Regions from separate parts of the Pseudomonas sp. ASL3 genome, predicted to be linked through region 2. Evidence: predicted binding sites of a transcription regulator. Region 2 holds the regulator's gene; each other region holds the start of a gene.
What was found. Region 2 encodes FliA, which starts transcription of late flagellar genes. Its sites were predicted from a motif close to CTAAAGTTTNNNNNNNNNNNGCCGNTAA; they were not measured.
Positions count from the first base shown of each region.

Region 1 (5,983 bases), 140 kb from region 2:
TCCACCAACGAGTACTGAGTATGCGCAGTGCTGGTCAGTTCTTCGCTCAGCAGCGCCGAGCGGCGGGCTTCGTCGGAGGTTTTATCGGCCAGTTGAGCGATGGTGCTGATGTTGCGGCTGATTTCCTCGGCGACGGCGCTTTGCTCTTCGGTGGCGGCGGCGATTTGGGTGGTCATGTCGGTGATGTTGGCTACCGCTTCGCTGATGCCCACCAGTGCTTTGTCAGCCTCCAGAACCCGGGCGACGCCTTCTTCTGCCTGGCGGTGGCCGGCGTCCATGGTTTGCACGGCGCTGTTGGCGGTTTGTTGCAGTTTGGCGATCAGGCCGTGGATCTGCCCGGTGGATTCAGTGGTGCGTTGCGCCAGTTGGCGAACTTCATCGGCAACCACCGCAAAGCCCCGGCCCATTTCCCCGGCGCGTGCCGCTTCGATGGCGGCATTGAGCGCCAGCAGGTTGGTCTGGTCGGCGATGCCCTTGATCACGTCGACCACGCTACCGATTTCGTTGCTGTCCTTGGCCAGTTGGGTCACGGTCAGGCCGGTTTCGCCAACGGCGGCGGACAGGCGCTGAATTGCTTCGCGGGTTTCGCCGGCGATATCACGACCGCGACGGGTCAATTGGTTGGCTTGTTGGGTGGCATCGGCGGTGCGCTGCACGTGGCTGGCGACTTCCTGAGTGGTGGCGGCCATTTGATTGACGGCGGTGGCCACTTGCTCGGTCTCGACGCGCTGACGCTCAAGCCCGGAGGAGCTGGCGTGGGCGAGGGTGTCGGATTGCCGGGCCTGATCGTTCAGGTGTTCGGCGGTGTCCTGCAAGCGAGTCAGGCAGGTTTTCAGGCGTGCTTCCTGGCTGAGGATCGACATCTCCAGACGCGCTTGCGGCCCGCGGCTGTCGGTGTACATCTGGGCGATCAGTGGGTCCGAGGTGGTTTGCCCGGCCAACTGCAATAGGCGCTTGGTGCCGCGCTGCTGCCAGCTCAAACCGAGCAGCCCCAGTGGCACCGACAGTGCGGCGGCCAGGGCGAAACCCCAGTTGGAGTTCAACCAGGCACCGATCATGAAGCTCAATTGGCTGACCATGATGAACGGCAGCCAATCCTGCAGCACCGGCAACCACTGGTTCCGACGAGGAACCGCTGATTTGCCTTGGTTCACGCGCAGGTACAAGGCTTCCGCGCGACGGATCTGTTCGGTGGTGGGTTTGACCCGCACCGATTCATAGCCCACCACCTGATTCTTCTCGAACATCGGCGTTACATAGGCGTTGACCCAGTAGTGGTCGCCGTTTTTGCAACGATTCTTGACGATCCCCATCCATGGCTGACCCTGCTTGAGGGTGTTCCACATGTGCTCGAAAACCGCTGAGGGCACATCCGGGTGACGGACTGTATTGTGCGGTGCTCGAACCAGTTCCTCCTTGGAGAACCCACAGATCTCGGCGAAGGCCTCGTTGCAATAGGTGATTACACCTTTGGCGTCAGTGGTGGAGATCAACCGCTGATGCGCGGGAAACGTCCGTTCGCGTTGGGTGACAGGCTGGTTATTACGCATGGGCTTTTCGATCCGCAGGAGGCTTTTGCAGGTTATCGGCCGCAAGGTCGATAGGTTGAGCGGGTTTTAAAAATGACTGATGAGTCGATTCATTCGCAGCGGGACGCGTAGTTGCAAGCCTGATCCCACAGATTGCGCTGCTGTCTGATAATTTCTGCGCCTGATTTAGCGTCTCGCCAACAAGTTGGCTTCTGTCAAAAAAGGGGCTTCACCGGATCAAGTGGGTGTTATGAGTTTTGGAGACGTTCCGGGTATAAATCCAAACCACCAAAATGAAAGTAAATGGCATTGCGAAAACGCTCCCGATTTCGAAACCCGCAAGAGCGTTGCTTGAGCCGTTGAATGCGTGCGTTCATGCTTTCTGCATGGCCGTTATGCAGGTTCAACACGATGGCGTTGACGATGCCCCACAGTCGTCGCTTGATCGTTTTGGCGACTTTCCACATCGGTGGCAGCCCACTGTTCAAGGCCCATTCCAGCCAGTGGTTCCACTGTTGTTCGACCTCATCCCGATCCTTACCTCGCCACAACTGCATGGCCAGATCCTTGATCGCCCAAGCTTTGGCTGTACGCAACGAACCCTCTCGCAACGACTCGAAGGTTGCCTGTTGCCGCTCGGTCATGTTTTCGGCCCGCTTAAGCCAGACGTATTTCGTGTTCTTGAGCACCGTGGAGCCTGCCTTTAGCAACTCGCGGTTCTCCATATGACGCACCCTGTCCAGCGCCTCACTCAACAGCTTGGCCACATGAAACTTGTCGAACGCTATTTTGTGCATGGCATCCGGAATATGACGTTGGGTCGCGCTGATGAAGGCGGGCCACATGTCCATCGAAACGCCTGTAATTGCTTGCTTCTGGTCACTATTGAGCTTCGTATAAAACGCTTCCAGGCTCTGGGTGAGGTTGCCGTCTTCCACATGCAAGACCTGACCCGTTGCGGGGTCGGTCACCACGGTGACGTACTCGCGACGCTTTTGAAACGAAGTCTCGTCCACGCATATCTGGGTCGGTGATAACGGTTTTCGACGCGCCAATCCGCGTCTGACGGCGCGAGCCATGATCCGGTCAATGCTGCCCCAGCTCGTCTGGAGTTGACGCGAGACCGCCTGAATACTGGCTTCCTGGATCCAGTTGATCACCAATGCTTCAAACATCAAGGTGAAACCTGAACCAGCGTCTGCCCACGGGACCTCGACAGTCACCACGCCATGCTCGGCGCAATGAACTCTGGGCACCTCAGCCTCTAGAATGGTCACGAACTGACACGTATCAAGATGCCGCCAACGACGTTTGCGTTTGTCATAACGCGAAGCGTGCAGGCCACATTGCGGACAGGTGAACGCAGCAGCATCAGATACTCCAACGCCGACAACGACTTGCCCCAACGCACGGTCAAGGTTAACTGCGACCACTTTCCACGGAGCCTGGAGCCCAAGAATTTGGGCATATAAATCAATATCTCTCATGGGGAGGAGAATAGATTACCCACTCAAAACGGTGAAGCCCCTCAAAAAAGGGGCTTCACCGGATCAAGTGGGTGTTATGAGTTTTGGAGACGTTCCGGGTATAAATCCAAACCACCAAAATGAAAGTAAATGGCATTGCGAAAACGCTCCCGATTTCGAAACCCGCAAGAGCGTTGCTTGAGCCGTTGAATGCGTGCGTTCATGCTTTCTGCATGACCGTTATGCAGGTTCAACACGATGGCGTTGACGATGCCCCACAGTCGTCGCTTGATCGTTTTGGCGACTTTCCACATCGGTGGCAGCCCACTGTTCAAGGCCCATTCCAGCCAGTGGTTCCACTGTTGTTCGACCTCATCCCGATCCTTACCTCGCCACAACTGCATGGCCAGATCCTTGATCGCCCACGCTTTGGCTGTACGCAACGAACCCTCTCGCAACGACTCGAAGGTTGCCTGTTGTCGCTCAGTCATGTTCTCAGCCCGCTTGAGCCAGACGTATTTCGTGTTCTTGAGCACCGTGGAGCCGGCCTTTAGCAACTCGCGGTTCTCCATATGACGCACTCTGTCCAACGCCTCACTCAACAGCTTGGCCACATGGAACTTGTCGAACGCTATTTTGTGCATGGCATCCGGAATATGACGCTGGGTCGCGCTGATAAAGGCGGGCCACATATCCATCGAAACGCCCGTAATAGCTTGCTTCTGGTCGCTATTGAGCTTCGTATAAAACGCTTCCAGGCTCTGGGTGAGATTGCCGTCTTCCACATGCAAGACCTGACCCGTTGCGGGGTCGGTCACCACGGTGACGTACTCGCGACGCTTTTGAAACGAAGTCTCGTCCACACATATCTGGGTCGGTGATAACGGTTTTCGACGCGCCAATCCGCGTCTGACGGCGCGAGCCATGATCCGGTCAATGCTGCCCCAGCTTGTCTGGAAACATCAAGGTGAAACCTGAACCAGCGTCTGCCCACGGGACCTCGACAGTCACCACGCCATGCTCGGCGCAATGAACTCTGGGCACCTCAGCCTCTAGAATGGTCACGAACTGACACGTATCAAGATGCCGCCAACGACGTTTGCGTTTGTCATAACGCGAAGCGTGCAGGCCACATTGCGGACAGGTGAACGCAGCAGCATCAGATACTCCAACGCCGACAACGACTTGCCCCAACGCACGGTCAAGGTTAACTGCGACCACTTTCCACGGTGCCTGGAGCCCAAGAATTTGGGCATATAAATCAATATCTCTCATGGGGAGGAGAATAGATTACCCACTCAAAACGGTGAAGCCCCTCAAAAAACCTGTAAGTGATTGAAATATATGAAGTGAATATTTTTAAATTTGTAGGAGCTGACTTGTCTGCGATCGGCTGCGAAGCAGTCGCAAAATGGCTGGACACGATATCGCTGGAAGGTCCTGCGGCCCTTATCGCAGACAAGTCAGCTCCTACGCCCTCCGGGCAGAATCGAGCCCCAGTTTGCTGCGCGACAGCGCGGCGTCGAAGACGCGGCGGGATCTCCCACAGGATTGCGGTGTGTCAGACATACCTCGCCGCATGGCCTTCGCAGACAAGTCAGCTCCTACGCCCTCCGGGCAGAATCGAGCCCCAGTTTGCTGCGCAACAGCGCGGCGTCGAAGACGGGGCGGGCCCTCCTACCGATAATCGCATTCCACTGAGCCAACGTGTTGGCGAAGGGCCTTTTCAGCTACGACGCAATCAACTGCCGCAGCACGTAGTGCAGAATCCCGCCCGCCTTGAAGTACTCGACTTCATTGAGGGTATCGATCCGGCACAGCACATCAAGGGTCTCCTGGCTGCCGTCTTTACGGGTGATGTTCAGTTTCAGCGTCATTCCCGGCTGCAGTTCGGCGTGGGTGAGGCCGGTGATGTCGATTTTTTCGCTGCCGGTCAGCTTCAGGGTCTTGCGGTTCTGACCACCCTTGAACTGCAGCGGCAACACGCCCATGCCCACCAGATTGGAGCGGTGAATCCGCTCGAAACTTTCGGCGATCACCGCTTTGACCCCCAGCAGGTTGGTGCCCTTGGCGGCCCAGTCACGGCTTGAACCAGTGCCGTATTCCTGACCGGCGATCACCACCAGGGGCGTGCCTTCTTTTTGATAACGCATGGCGGCATCGTAAATCGCCAACTTCGTGCCGCTCGGTACATGAAGGGTGTTACCGCCTTCTTCACCCCCGAGCATTTCGTTGCGGATGCGGATGTTGGCGAAGGTGCCACGCATCATCACCTCATGGTTGCCGCGACGCGAGCCATAGGAGTTGAAGTCCCGTGGCTCTACGCCTTTTTCGCTCAGGTAATGGCCCGCCGGGCTGTCGACCTTGATATTGCCGGCGGGGGAGATGTGGTCGGTGGTCACCGAGTCGCCCAATAACGCCAGGATGTGGGCGCCAGATACATTCTCGACCACAGGCGGAGGGCCGCCTATGCCGTCAAAAAATGGCGGGTGCTTGATGTAGGTGGAGTCGTCCTGCCAGACATAGGTCGCCGCCTGCGGCACTTCAATGGCTTGCCATTGCGCGTCACCGGCGAATACCTCGGCGTACTCTTTATGGAACATGCTGGTGTTGACGCTTTCCACCGACTCGGCGATTTCCTTCTGGCTTGGCCAGATATCGCGCAAGTACACCGGCTTGCCGTCCGCGCCTTCACCCAGCGGTTCGCTGCTGATATCGATGCGCACGGTGCCGGCCAAGGCGTAAGCCACTACCAGCGGCGGCGAGGCCAGCCAGTTGGTCTTGACCAGTGGATGCACGCGGCCTTCGAAGTTGCGGTTGCCGGACAGCACTGACGCGACGGTCAGGTCCGATTGTTGAATGGCTTTTTCAATCGGCGCCTGCAGCGGTCCCGAGTTACCGATACAGGTGGTGCAGCCGTAACCCACCAGATCAAAGCCCAGCGCGTCGAGGTACTGGGTCAGGCCGGCGGCTTTGTAGTAGTCAGTG
Region 1 is NZ_CM155281.1:3,478,823-3,484,805, reverse strand. Features, by position in the region: gene AC1MEE_RS16090 (methyl-accepting chemotaxis protein) at 1-1,550, opposite strand, end outside; gene AC1MEE_RS16085 (ISL3 family transposase) at 1,778-3,016, opposite strand; gene AC1MEE_RS16080 (ISL3 family transposase) at 3,091-3,921, opposite strand; gene AC1MEE_RS16075 (transposase family protein) at 3,929-4,270, opposite strand; gene acnA (aconitate hydratase AcnA) at 4,726-5,983, opposite strand, start outside.
Region 1: AC1MEE_RS16090 (methyl-accepting chemotaxis protein) is a predicted target of FliA. The motif match lies at 1,583-1,610, and genes of this name have one in related genera.

Region 2 (5,983 bases):
GCGCAGCCAGTAATGTGGCCTCGGTCTAAGCAAGACAAGGTAAAGAACTAACATGGGCAGCATGCATCCCGTACAGGTTATCGCGGTGACTGGCGGCAAAGGTGGCGTCGGTAAGACTAACGTGTCAGTGAATTTGTCACTGGCTCTGGCTGAGCTCGGCCGGCGGGTCATGCTGCTGGATGCCGACCTGGGTCTGGCAAATGTCGATGTCTTACTCGGCCTGACCCCCAAACGCACCCTCGCCGATGTGATTGAAGGACGTTGTGAGCTGCGCGACGTGCTGCTTCAGGGGCCGGGCGGGATTCGTATCGTACCGGCCGCCTCTGGCACCCAGAGCATGGTCCATCTGACACCTGCGCAACATTCCGGGCTGATCCAGGCCTTCAGCGACATTGGTGACAACCTCGATGTGCTGGTGATCGACACGGCTGCCGGTATTGGCGACTCGGTCGTCAGCTTCGTGCGCGCCGCCCAGGAAGTGTTGTTGGTGGTGTGCGATGAACCGACCTCGATCACTGACGCCTACGCGCTGATCAAACTGCTCAACCGCGATTACGGCATGAACCGCTTCCGGGTGCTTGCCAACATGGCGCAAAGCCCGCAGGAAGGCCGCAATCTGTTCGCCAAGTTGACCAAGGTCACGGATCGCTTCCTGGATGTCGCCTTACAATACGTCGGCGCCGTGCCTTACGACGAATGCGTGCGCAAGGCTGTACAGAAGCAGCGCGCCGTGTACGAAGCGTTCCCGCGCTCCAAATGCGCCCTGGCCTTCAAGGCCATCGCGCAGAAAGTCGACACCTGGCCGTTGCCGGCCAACCCGCGTGGGCATCTGGAGTTTTTCGTCGAGCGGCTCGTACATCAGACGAGTGCGGGACCGGTGCTATGACAGCCAGCGGCTATCGCATGTACAGCAAGGCGTCCAAGGACTCCCAGTACGAGCTGATCGAGCGCTATGCGCCGCTGGTCAAACGCATCGCCTATCACCTGCTGGCGCGTTTGCCGGCCAGTGTACAGGTCGAGGATCTGATTCAGGCGGGCATGATTGGTCTGCTCGAAGTCTCGACCAAATACGACGCCACCAAAGGCGCGAGTTTCGAGACCTACGCCGGGATCCGCATTCGTGGCGCCATGCTCGATGAAGTGCGCAAGGGCGATTGGGCCCCGCGTTCGGTGCATCGAAATACGCGCATGGTCAGTGACGCAATTCGGGCAATTGAAGCTAAAACCGGTCGTGACGCTAAAGATCACGAGGTTGCGGCCGAACTCCAATTGAGTCTCGATGATTATTACGGGATTTTGAACGATACCTTGGGCAGTCGGTTGTTCAGTTTCGACGATCTGTTGCAGGACGGCGAACATGAGGGACTGCATGAGGATGGCGCAAGCGCTCAGCTTGAGCCATCGCGCGACCTGGAGGATGAACGCTTCCAGGCAGCGCTAGCGGATGCGATTGCCAATTTGCCAGAGCGTGAGCGACTGGTCTTGGCGCTGTACTACGACGAGGAGCTGAACCTCAAGGAAATTGGTGAGGTGTTGGGGGTCAGCGAATCACGGGTCAGCCAGTTACACAGCCAGTGCGCAGCTCGTTTGCGAGGGCGTTTGGGGGAATGGCGAGCGCGTTGACAGGCAGTGCGCGACCCTTGGTGGTTTCGCGCTGACTGTAAGCCGGCTGTGCAAAGCGTTGCGTGCGAAGAAGATAAGACTAGGCAGGAGCCGGTCAGTCAAGGTCCTTCAGGGCCTGCTGTGCCAGTTTCCCGACCTGTTGATTTACCAAGCCCGTCGTCGTTTTCGTGCAGCCGTTGTGTGCTGTGCCGGTTTTGATTGAACAGCGTATTCAGGTGCTGAGTGCGTTAAAGACTGCTTGGAGGTCGAATTGGACAAGAACATGAAAATCCTCATCGTTGATGACTTCTCAACGATGCGGCGGATCATAAAAAACCTGTTGCGTGATCTGGGGTTCACCAACACGGCTGAAGCGGATGACGGGACGACCGCGCTGCCGATGCTGCAAAGCGGTAGCTTCGACTTTCTGGTGACTGACTGGAACATGCCTGGCATGTCCGGCATCGATCTGTTGCGCCACGTGCGTGCCGATGATCGCCTCAAGCACCTGCCAGTGTTGATGGTAACGGCTGAAGCCAAGCGTGATCAGATCATCGAAGCCGCTCAGGCCGGTGTGAACGGTTATGTGGTCAAGCCCTTCACGGCCCAAGTGCTGAAAGAAAAGATCGAAAAGATCTTCGAGCGCGTCAATAGCTGATGTTCGCCGCGAGGGCTCTATGGAGCAGACAGAATCATCAATGGGAGACTTCGAGTCGACCCTGAAGCAACACGCACACGAGTTGGTCAAAAGCCTTGAAAATGGCCGGTTTGGCGACGCTGTGCAAATGATCCACGAGCTGAACCAGACCCGCGACCGTGGCCTGTATCAGGAAGTCGGCAAACTGACTCGCGAACTGCACAGTGCGATCGTCAATTTTCAAATTGACCCGAACATGCCGCAAGCCAAGGAAGTCTCGCAGATCACCGATGCCACCGAGCGCCTGTCTTATGTGGTCAGGCTGACCGAGAACGCGGCCAATCGGACCATGGATCTGGTGGAGCAAAGCACGCCTTTGATGGGTGGGCTCAGCACCGATGCTGCTGCCTTGAGTGCCGATTGGGCGCGCTTCATGCGTCGCGAAATCGGTGCCGAAGAGTTTCGTGAGCTGGCTCGGCGTGTCGAAGGTTTCCTGTCGCGCAGCGAAAAGGAAACCCGGGAAGTGTCCGGCCATCTCAACGATATTCTGCTGGCTCAGGATTACCAGGACCTTACCGGTCAGGTGATCAAGCGCGTGACCCAACTGGTCACGGAAGTGGAAAGCAACCTGCTCAAACTGGTGCTGATGGCCAGCCAGGTCGATCGCTTTGCCGGGATCGAACATGACCATCAATCGATCCGAACAGAAAAAGATCAAGAAAAACATCTGTCTCAGGGTGAAGGTCCGCAGATTCATGCCGATAAGCGTGAAGACGTCGTATCCGGTCAGGATGATGTTGACGATCTGCTATCCAGCCTGGGCTTCTAGGTCGGTTGACGGTTAATTTTAGGGAGCACCCCAATGAGCTTCGGCGCCGATGAAGAAATCCTTCAGGATTTCCTGGTAGAGGCCGGCGAGATTCTCGAGCAATTGTCCGAGCAGCTGGTCGAGCTGGAAAGCCGACCTGATGATGCGGACTTGCTCAATGCAATTTTTCGCGGTTTTCACACTGTAAAAGGGGGCGCCGGCTTCCTCCAGCTCCATGAGCTGGTGGAGTGCTGTCACATCGCCGAGAACGTCTTCGACATCCTGCGCAAGGGTGAGCGTCGCGTCGACTCGGAATTGATGGACGTGGTCCTGGAAGCATTGGATGCGGTCAACGGCATGTTCTCTGAAGTGCGTGAGCGCACCGACGTGACCCCGGCCACGCCAGAGCTGCTTGCAGCATTGGCGCGTCTGGCCGAGCCGGCGTCTGCTGTTGAGATCGCTGCGGCTGCGCCGGTCAGCGTTGAGCCGGAGCCGGTGTCCGAAGACATTACCGATAACGAATTCGAACAATTGCTGGACTCGCTCAACGCGGTCAAGGCGCAGGCTGCGGCCTCCGCGGTAACGCCAGCCTCGGCTGCGCCGGTTTCGGCGTATGCCGGAGGCCCTGACACCGGTGACGAGATCAGCGATGCCGAGTTCGAATCGCTGCTCGATCAACTGCACGGCAAAGGCCAGTTCGCCGTTGAGGCAGCACCTGCTGCGCCGGTCGCGGCCGCCGCAGCTCCTGCCAGCAATGAAATTACCGACGATGAATTCGAAGCACTGCTCGATCAGTTGCACGGCAAAGGCACGTTCGCCGCTGAGACTGTCGCGCCAGTAGCCGCTGTCGCTGCTGTGCCGCAAGGTGCTGCGGTTGCCGCGAATGGCGATCACATCTCCGACAACGAATTTGAAGCGCTGCTCGACGAGCTGCACGGCAAAGGCAAGTTCGAGCCCGAAGCTATTGCAGCTGTTGCAGCACCTGCACCCGTGGCCGCCAAGGCTGCTGTGGTGAAAGCGCCTGAACCGGCGCGGGCTGCTGCAGCCCCGGCCCCGGCTCCGGCCAGAGCGCCAGCACCGGATAAACCGGATAAACCAGCGGCGTCGGAAGCTGAAACCACCGTACGGGTCGATACCGCACGCCTCGACGAAATCATGAACATGGTCGGCGAGTTGGTGTTGGTGCGTAACCGCCTGGTCCGCCTGGGCCTCAACAGCGGCGATGAAGCCATGTCCAAGGCGGTGTCGAACCTTGACGTGGTGACAGCTGATCTGCAGACCGCGGTGATGAAAACCCGCATGCAGCCGATCAAGAAAGTCTTCGGCCGCTTCCCGCGTCTGGTCCGCGACCTTGCGCGTCAGTTGAAGAAAGAGATCAATCTGGAACTGGTCGGCGAAGAAACCGACCTGGACAAGAACCTGGTCGAGGCGCTGGCCGATCCGCTGGTCCACTTGGTGCGCAACGCGGTGGACCACGGGATCGAATCCCCGGAAGAACGCGAAGCGTCAGGCAAGTCCCGTGGCGGTCGAGTGATTCTTTCGGCGGAACAGGAAGGTGACCACATCCTGCTGTCGATTTCCGATGACGGCAAAGGCATGGACCCTAACGTCCTGCGTGCCATCGCCGTGAAACGAGGCGTGATGGACAAGGATGCCGCCGACCGCCTGAGCGACACCGACTGCTACAACCTGATCTTCGCCCCAGGGTTCTCGACCAAAACCGAGATCTCCGATGTGTCCGGGCGTGGCGTGGGCATGGACGTGGTGAAAACCAAGATTGCCCAGCTCAACGGTTCGATCAACATCCACTCGACCAAGGGCCTGGGCTCGAAAATCATCATCAAGGTGCCGTTGACCCTGGCGATCATGCCGACCCTGATGGTGATGCTCGGCAATCAGGCGTTTGCCTTCCCGCTGGTCAACGTCAACGAGATCTTCCACCTTGACCTGTCGCGGACCAACGTCGTCGATGGCCAGGAAGTGGTCATCGTGCGCGACAAGGCCTTGCCACTGTTCTATCTCAAGCGTTGGCTGGTCGCATCGGCTGCTCACGAGGAACAGCGTGAGGGTCATGTGGTGATCCTGTCGGTCGGCACCCAGCGCATCGGCTTCGTTGTCGATCAACTGGTGGGTCAGGAAGAAGTGGTCATCAAGCCGCTGGGCAAAATGCTGCAGGGAACGCCGGGTATGTCGGGCGCCACCATTACCGGTGACGGTCGGATTGCCTTGATTCTCGATGTACCGAGCATGCTCAAGCGTTACGCCGCGCGGCGTATTTGATTCCGGTGCTGCGGGTCGCGCCAAGCGTCCGCAGCGCCTATTGGAGTGTTTATGGTAGTTAAGGTCCTGGTGGTGGACGATTCAGGTTTCTTCCGCCGCCGCGTCTCTGAAATTCTTTCTGCGGACCCGAATATCCAGGTAGTCGGCACGGCGACTAACGGCAAGGAAGCCATAGAACAAGCGCTGGCGCTCAAGCCTGACGTGATTACCATGGACTATGAGATGCCGATGATGGACGGCATCACGGCGGTGCGGCACATCATGCAGCGCATCCCGACACCGGTCCTGATGTTCTCCTCACTGACCCATGAAGGCGCCCGTGTCACGCTGGACGCGCTGGATGCCGGTGCAGTCGATTTCCTGCCGAAAAACTTCGAAGATATCTCGCGTAACCCGGAGAAGGTCAAGCAACTGCTGTGCGAAAAGATCCACACCATCTCGCGCAGCAATCGTCGTTTCAGCGGCTATACCGCTTCGGCGCCGCAAGTCGCGGCGCCGTCTGTAACCAGCGCTGCGCCGTCTGCCACCAGCACCTTCAGTACCGGATCGACGATTCCCCGCAGCCTGCCGGTCCGTCCGGCGTCCGCGCCTGTACCGGCGGCCTCGACCTACTCACCGGCACCCAAGCGCAAAGCCTATAAGCTGGTGGCGATTGG
Region 2 is NZ_CM155281.1:3,614,402-3,620,384, reverse strand. Features, by position in the region: gene fleN (flagellar synthesis regulator FleN) at 53-886, shown strand; gene fliA (RNA polymerase sigma factor FliA) at 883-1,623, shown strand; gene AC1MEE_RS16735 (chemotaxis response regulator CheY) at 1,886-2,260, shown strand; gene AC1MEE_RS16730 (protein phosphatase CheZ) at 2,280-3,068, shown strand; gene AC1MEE_RS16725 (chemotaxis protein CheA) at 3,102-5,327, shown strand; gene AC1MEE_RS16720 (protein-glutamate methylesterase/protein-glutamine glutaminase) at 5,379-5,983, shown strand, end outside.

Region 3 (5,983 bases), 2.8 Mb from region 2:
AAGAAGGCCGCGCCAGGGCCGAGTTGGCTCGCCAGCGAGTGCAGCATGAGTTGAATCGGCGCCTGTTGGGCAAGACCTTGCCCGAAGTGGTGGTGCGCTTGCTGCAGGAAGCCTGGAGCAAGGTGCTGTTACTGACCTGCTTGAAGCATGGCGATCAATCGGAGGAGTGGCACGCAGGTCTGGGCGCCATGGACGACCTGATCTGGAGCGTCGAACCGCATGAAGAGTCCGACGACCTCAAGCGTCTACTGGATCTGGTGCCCGGTCTGCTTAAATCCTTGCGTGATGGCTTGACCAGTGCGGCCTTCGATCCGTTTGCCACCAGCGACTTTTTCAGTCAGTTGGAAGGCTTGCACGTGCAGGCTTTCCAGCACTTCTCGCGTCCGCAGGATATTCAACAAGACAGTCACGCAGCGCCCGCCGCTGAAATGGTTGCAGTGGTGGAAGAAATCGTTCTGATTGCGCCGGGTGAGCAACCCCTCGGTGAGCCAGGGGTTTGTCTGGCTGACGACGATGCCGCTGTGCTTCAAGTCGACAAACTGCGAGTCGGTTGCTGGGTGGAAGTGCAAGAGGATGAAGAGCACAAACTACGCTGCAAACTGGCGACCATCATTGGACCGACGGGCCGTTACGTTTTCGTCAATCGCACTGGCATGAAGGTTCTTGAAAAAACGCGCATGGGCCTGGCCGTGGAGTTTCGTCGTGGCGCCATCCGCCTGCTCGACGATGCGCTGCTGTTCGATCGGGCACTGGAAGCGGTGCTCGGCAATTTGCGCCGGCTCAAGGGCAACCGCTAGACCGCAAACGCGGTGTATCAGGCGCACCCCCATCGCGGGCATACTTGTGCCTATCGATAGGCCGGTACAAGGAACCCCTCATGCAGCTGGACTCCGCAAGCGGTTGGTGCCATGGCGCGCACCACTGCCCGTCGCCCAATTTCAATGCGCGGCCCGAGGCTGAAATTTCGTTGCTGGTGATCCATAACATCAGCTTGCCGCCCGCTCAGTTCAAGACTGGCAAAGTGCAGGCGTTTTTTCAGAATCAACTGGATGTCACCGAACACTCTTATTTTGAAGGCCTTGCCGATTTGCGCGTGTCGGCGCATTTTTTGATCGAGCGTGACGGCGTGGTCACCCAGTTTGTCTCTTGTCTGGACCGCGCCTGGCACGCCGGTGTGTCCCGCTTCGAAGGGCGTGAGACGTGCAATGACTTTTCCATCGGAATCGAACTGGAGGGCACCGATGATGTGCCGTTCACCGACGCCCAATACGACGCACTGATAGAGTTGACCCGACAGTTGCAGTCGTCGTTTTCGGCCATTACCACGCAGCGAATTTGTGGCCATAGCGATATTGCCCCAGGACGGAAGACAGATCCGGGTCCATGCTTTGATTGGGCGCGTTATCGAGCTGCATTACAGGATTGAAGTGAGGGGGCAGGGAATGAGTTTTCTGGTGTTGCTGTTGGCGGTCTGGATAGAGAAATTTTCGGCCCTGCGCCATCGTGTTCAGCGTGATGACATGTGGCTGCGGGAGTTGGCCAAACTGGAAGCCAGCCCACGCATGGGCACCAGGCCCTGGCTGATTTTGGCATTGGTGGTGTTGTTGCCCGTGTTGCTGTTGGCACTGCTCCTGCTCGTGCTGGGGCCAGTGGCTTATGGCTGGCTGGTCTTTCCGGTGCACTTGCTGGTGTTGATCTACAGCTTGGGGCGCGGTGACCTGTTGGCCTCGCTAGGCCCTTTTCGTGATGCCTGGCGCAGAGGCGACGAGCAGGCTGCCAGTCATGTGGCGGAGCGTGATCTGGGTGTGGTCGCCGAGGGCGAAGAGCAGTTGCTCGAAGGTGTCCAGGGTTATCTGCTGTGGCAGGCCTATCAAAGCTTCTTTGCCGTGATCTTCTGGTATTTCCTGCTTGGCCCGGTCGCGGCCCTGAGTTATCGGCTGCTGGCCCTGGCCGTTAAACACGGGAAAACCCCTGCGCTGGTCGAGCGTGCCGGTCAGTTGCGCCACGCTTTCGATTGGGTGCCCGTGCGGCTGTTGGCCGCCAGTTTTGCCCTGGTCGGCAATTTTGTCGCCGTCAGCCGGCTGATGCTGCATGAGCTACTCAACTGGGACATCAGCGCTGCGCAACTGGTGGAAAAAACCGGTCGGGTTGCCAGCGAGCTTCCCGCGCCAGTGGTCGGCGCTGATGGCGTCACCAGCCTCGACGAACTCTGGGAACTGCTGCTGCGCTCGGCGGTGGTCTGGTACGCGGGCTTTGCGTTGTGGACGTTGTTGGTCTGATCGTTCCTTCTTGGACCGCGTTGGCTTTTTCGCAGGCAAGCCTGCTCCCACAGTAGACCGAGTATTCCTGTGGGAGATTCTATGTTCCCAGGCAATACACCGAACCCATGTAGGAGCTGCCGAAGGCTGCGATAAGGCCGGAACGGCCTTCAAAAATATCTGCATCTACGACCGGTTCCCGGTCGATCGCAGCCTTCGGCAGCTCCTACAAGGATTTGTGCCCGGCATGAATCTGTGGAAGCAGGCTTGCCTGCGAACAGCTCTGCATTGTCTCCGCTCCTCCCATCCCGTTTACCTTTAGTTACAAAACCCCAACTCGATATCAGGTATACAGGTCACATCGCCAAAGGGTGGCTTTGCGCTATTTGATGACTGGCAGCACCCAATAAAAATAAAAGAAAAGGGAGACTTCTTGTGAAGAGCCTTTTGTATCCGGCCATCGCGTTGATGAACCGTCTGAGCTTCGCGATGAAGTTCACCCTCATCAGCATCCTGTTTTTCTTGCCCATGGCGGTCACCAACTTTTATCTGGTGCGTGATTCCTATCGCGAGTTCGTCGGCACCCGCACCGAGTTGCAAAGCCTTGAGCTGGTGGGGACCAGTCTGAACCTGAGTCGGGATCTTGAAACCTTGACCGGTCTGGTCGAGATCAACGCGGTGCTTGGTCAAACCGGGCGATTCGAGGAGTTGAACACGCGTATCTCCGCCCTGGAGACCACGCTGCTGGGTACGTTGCAGGGCCTGACACCGCTGGCGGAAGATCCGGCACAGGTCGCCGCGTTCAATAGTAAGCGTGACGAGTTGATCGCTGATTTCAAGGCGCAGCAGGGTGAATCTTCGCTGCAAAGCAAAAGCGACATGATGGGGCGACTGCTGAACAAAGCCCAAACGTTCAGCAAAGTCGTGGTCAGCCAGGCCGGTCTCAGCCAGGACGGCAGCAGCGATGTGCGGCAACTGACCGAACTGGTCACCAGCGTCACGCCGATGGTCACGCAGAGCATTGGCGATGGCCGCGCCATGGGCTCGTATTCGTTGGGCCAAGGCATGCTCAACTCCTCGGCGAGCACCCATTTCGATGAGCTGCTACAGAATCTGGAAAAACTTCAGGCGGATTACGGCCTGAAGCTGCAGGATGCCCTGGACGCCAGTCCCGCCGCGCGCAAGACGCTGGAAGCGCTGGCCAAAGCCAGCCAGGCGACACTCAAACAAAGCAGCGAGCTGTTCGAAAATAAGGTGGTCATGGCTGACACCCTGGACACGCCATGGCAGAAATTTTATGAGCAGACCACTGGGTTGATGGCGCAGACCTATCAATTCAATGACGCAACTCTGACTTTCCTGGGGCAGGAATTGCAGCAGCGACTGGAGGAAAACCGCCTGCACATGGTTTTTCTGGTGGCGGCATTGGCTCTGGTCTTTTTGCTGATCGTTTACCTCTACAGCGGCTTCTATGCCTCGACCCGGACCACCTTGAAACGGCTGGGCGAGGTCATGGACAAGGTGGCGGCGGGCGATATGACCGCCAGTTTTACGGCCCACAGCCGTGACGAACTGGGCGAGTTGGGCCTGGTGTTCAATGGTACCGTGGTGAAGATTCATGATCTGATCGAGTTGGTGAGCAAGACCGTTGCCGAGGTCGAACGCCAGGCCAGCCAGGTCGAGTCGGTGTCGGCGGTCAGCAATCAGGCGGTGGCGGGGCAGCGCAGCCAGATTGAACAAGTGGCCACCGCCATGAACCAGATGTCGGCGACCGCGCAGGAAGTGGCGCGCAGTGCGGCAGCGGCGGTGAGCAGCGCGCACAGCGTCAATCAGGAAACCGTGAGTGGTCGGGGGCTGGTCGAATCGCAGCAGGGCAGCATCGCCCGGCTCGCCAATGAGATAGATCAGTCGGTGCTGGTCATCAATCAACTGGCCAGTGACAGCTCATCCATCAGCCGTGTGTTGGATGTGATCAAGAGCATCGCCGAGCAAACCAACCTGCTGGCGCTCAACGCCGCCATCGAAGCTGCTCGCGCGGGTGAGCAGGGCCGAGGGTTTGCGGTGGTCGCCGATGAGGTACGCACCCTCGCCAAACGCACCCAGCAGTCCACCGAAGAAATCGAAAAGATGATCGCCAAATTGCAGGGCGGCGTTGGTGCGGCGGTCAAGGCCATGGGCGTCAGCCATGAGGTGGCCAACGGCACGGTGGGGCAATCGGAAAAGGTCCAGCAGGCGCTGGAAAATATCCTCGGCGCGGTAGGCATGATCGTCGATCAAAACCAGCAGATCGCGGCTGCCGTGGAACAGCAAACAGCGGTGGCCCACGATATCGATCGAAACATCGTCGAGATCAACCGCGCCGGCGAACGCACGGCCGAGGGGGCGAATCAGACCGAGCACGCCAGTCGTCAGCTGTCTGCGCAGGTGGTGCAGCTGAAGCAGTTGATCAGCGCGTTTCGGGTTTGAGTCTGACGCCTACCAGTTGAACAACTGGCAGGCGTTGCGGGTACTGGCGTCGGCCAGATCATCGGCGTGTACGCCCATCAACTCAGCCAGGGCCAGGCAAATATCGGGTAGATGTTCAGGGCTGTTGCGCTGGTTCGGATACATCGCGGGGGCCATGTCCGGGGCGTCGGTTTCCAGCACGACGCTGTCCAGCGGCAGATCAACGATGACCCGGTGCATGCGCAGTGCTTGCGGCCAGGTCGCGGCGCCGCCCAAGCCGAGTTTGAACCCCAGCTTGATGTACTCGCGCGCCTCTTCCCGGCTGCCGGCAAAGGCATGGATGATTCCGCTGCGTTCGAGCTTGTAGCGTTTGAGCGTGGCGATCACCGCCGCGTGGCTGCGCCGCACGTGCAACAGGGCGGGCAATTGGAAGTCCGCCGCCAGTTGCAGCTGCGCCTCGAAAACCGCTTGCTGGCGCTCGCGGTCCAGGGTTTCGAGGTAATAATCCAGCCCGATTTCGCCGACGGCACAGAGTTGTCGATGGCCCTTCAAGCGCGTCAGCCAGTCGCCCAGTTCGGTCAGATCCTCGGGGCGATGTTCATCGATATACAGCGGATGCAGGCCGAACGCGGCGTACAGTCCGGTATCGCTTTGCACCAGATCCCACACGCGCTGCCAATTGCGCTGATACACGCCCAACACTACCAGGCGCTCTACGCCCAAGGCCCGGCAGTTCGACAGAAGCGTCTCGCGATCAGCGTCGAAATCCGGGAAATCCAGGTGGGTGTGGGTATCGATCAACACCAGCTCAGACCTCGTGAATCCGTTGTTTGAACGTCCGCGCGATGGCATGGACGCCGGGTTGGTAGTCATCCTTTTCCACGGCCGCCAGCGCCAGTGTCAGCGCTTTGTCGGCAATCAACTGGTGCTGCTGGGCCATGGCGTTGACCGGCAGTGGCAGGAAATCCAATAACTGCGTATCGCCGAACGTGCCCAGGTGCAATTGTGCGGGGTTGAGGGCGCGGCTTTGCAGTAGATCGAAAATGCCCTGTAACAGTACGTAGGACGTGGTGATCAGCGCATCGGGTAACTGACCCAGGCGTTCGAGCAAATCGCCAGCCAGACGCAGACCGCAAGCGCGGCTGAAGGCTTCGCCATGATCGAGTATCACCGTGCCGCTGAAGCCGGTAAGCGCGTGTTGAAAGCCGGCGGCACGGGCCTGGCTGACGCTCAATTCAGGACGCGCACCGATCAGCGCGATATGCCGCGGCTGTGGCTTT
Region 3 is NZ_CM155281.1:6,428,922-6,434,904, forward strand. Features, by position in the region: gene AC1MEE_RS29540 (DUF1631 domain-containing protein) at 1-797, shown strand, start outside; gene ampD (1,6-anhydro-N-acetylmuramyl-L-alanine amidase AmpD) at 878-1,426, shown strand; gene ampE (regulatory signaling modulator protein AmpE) at 1,443-2,279, shown strand; gene AC1MEE_RS29555 (methyl-accepting chemotaxis protein) at 4,020-4,724, shown strand; gene AC1MEE_RS29560 (TatD family hydrolase) at 4,734-5,510, opposite strand; gene cra (catabolite repressor/activator) at 5,512-5,983, opposite strand, start outside.
Region 3: AC1MEE_RS29555 (methyl-accepting chemotaxis protein) is a predicted target of FliA. The motif match lies at 3,800-3,827, and genes of this name have one in related genera.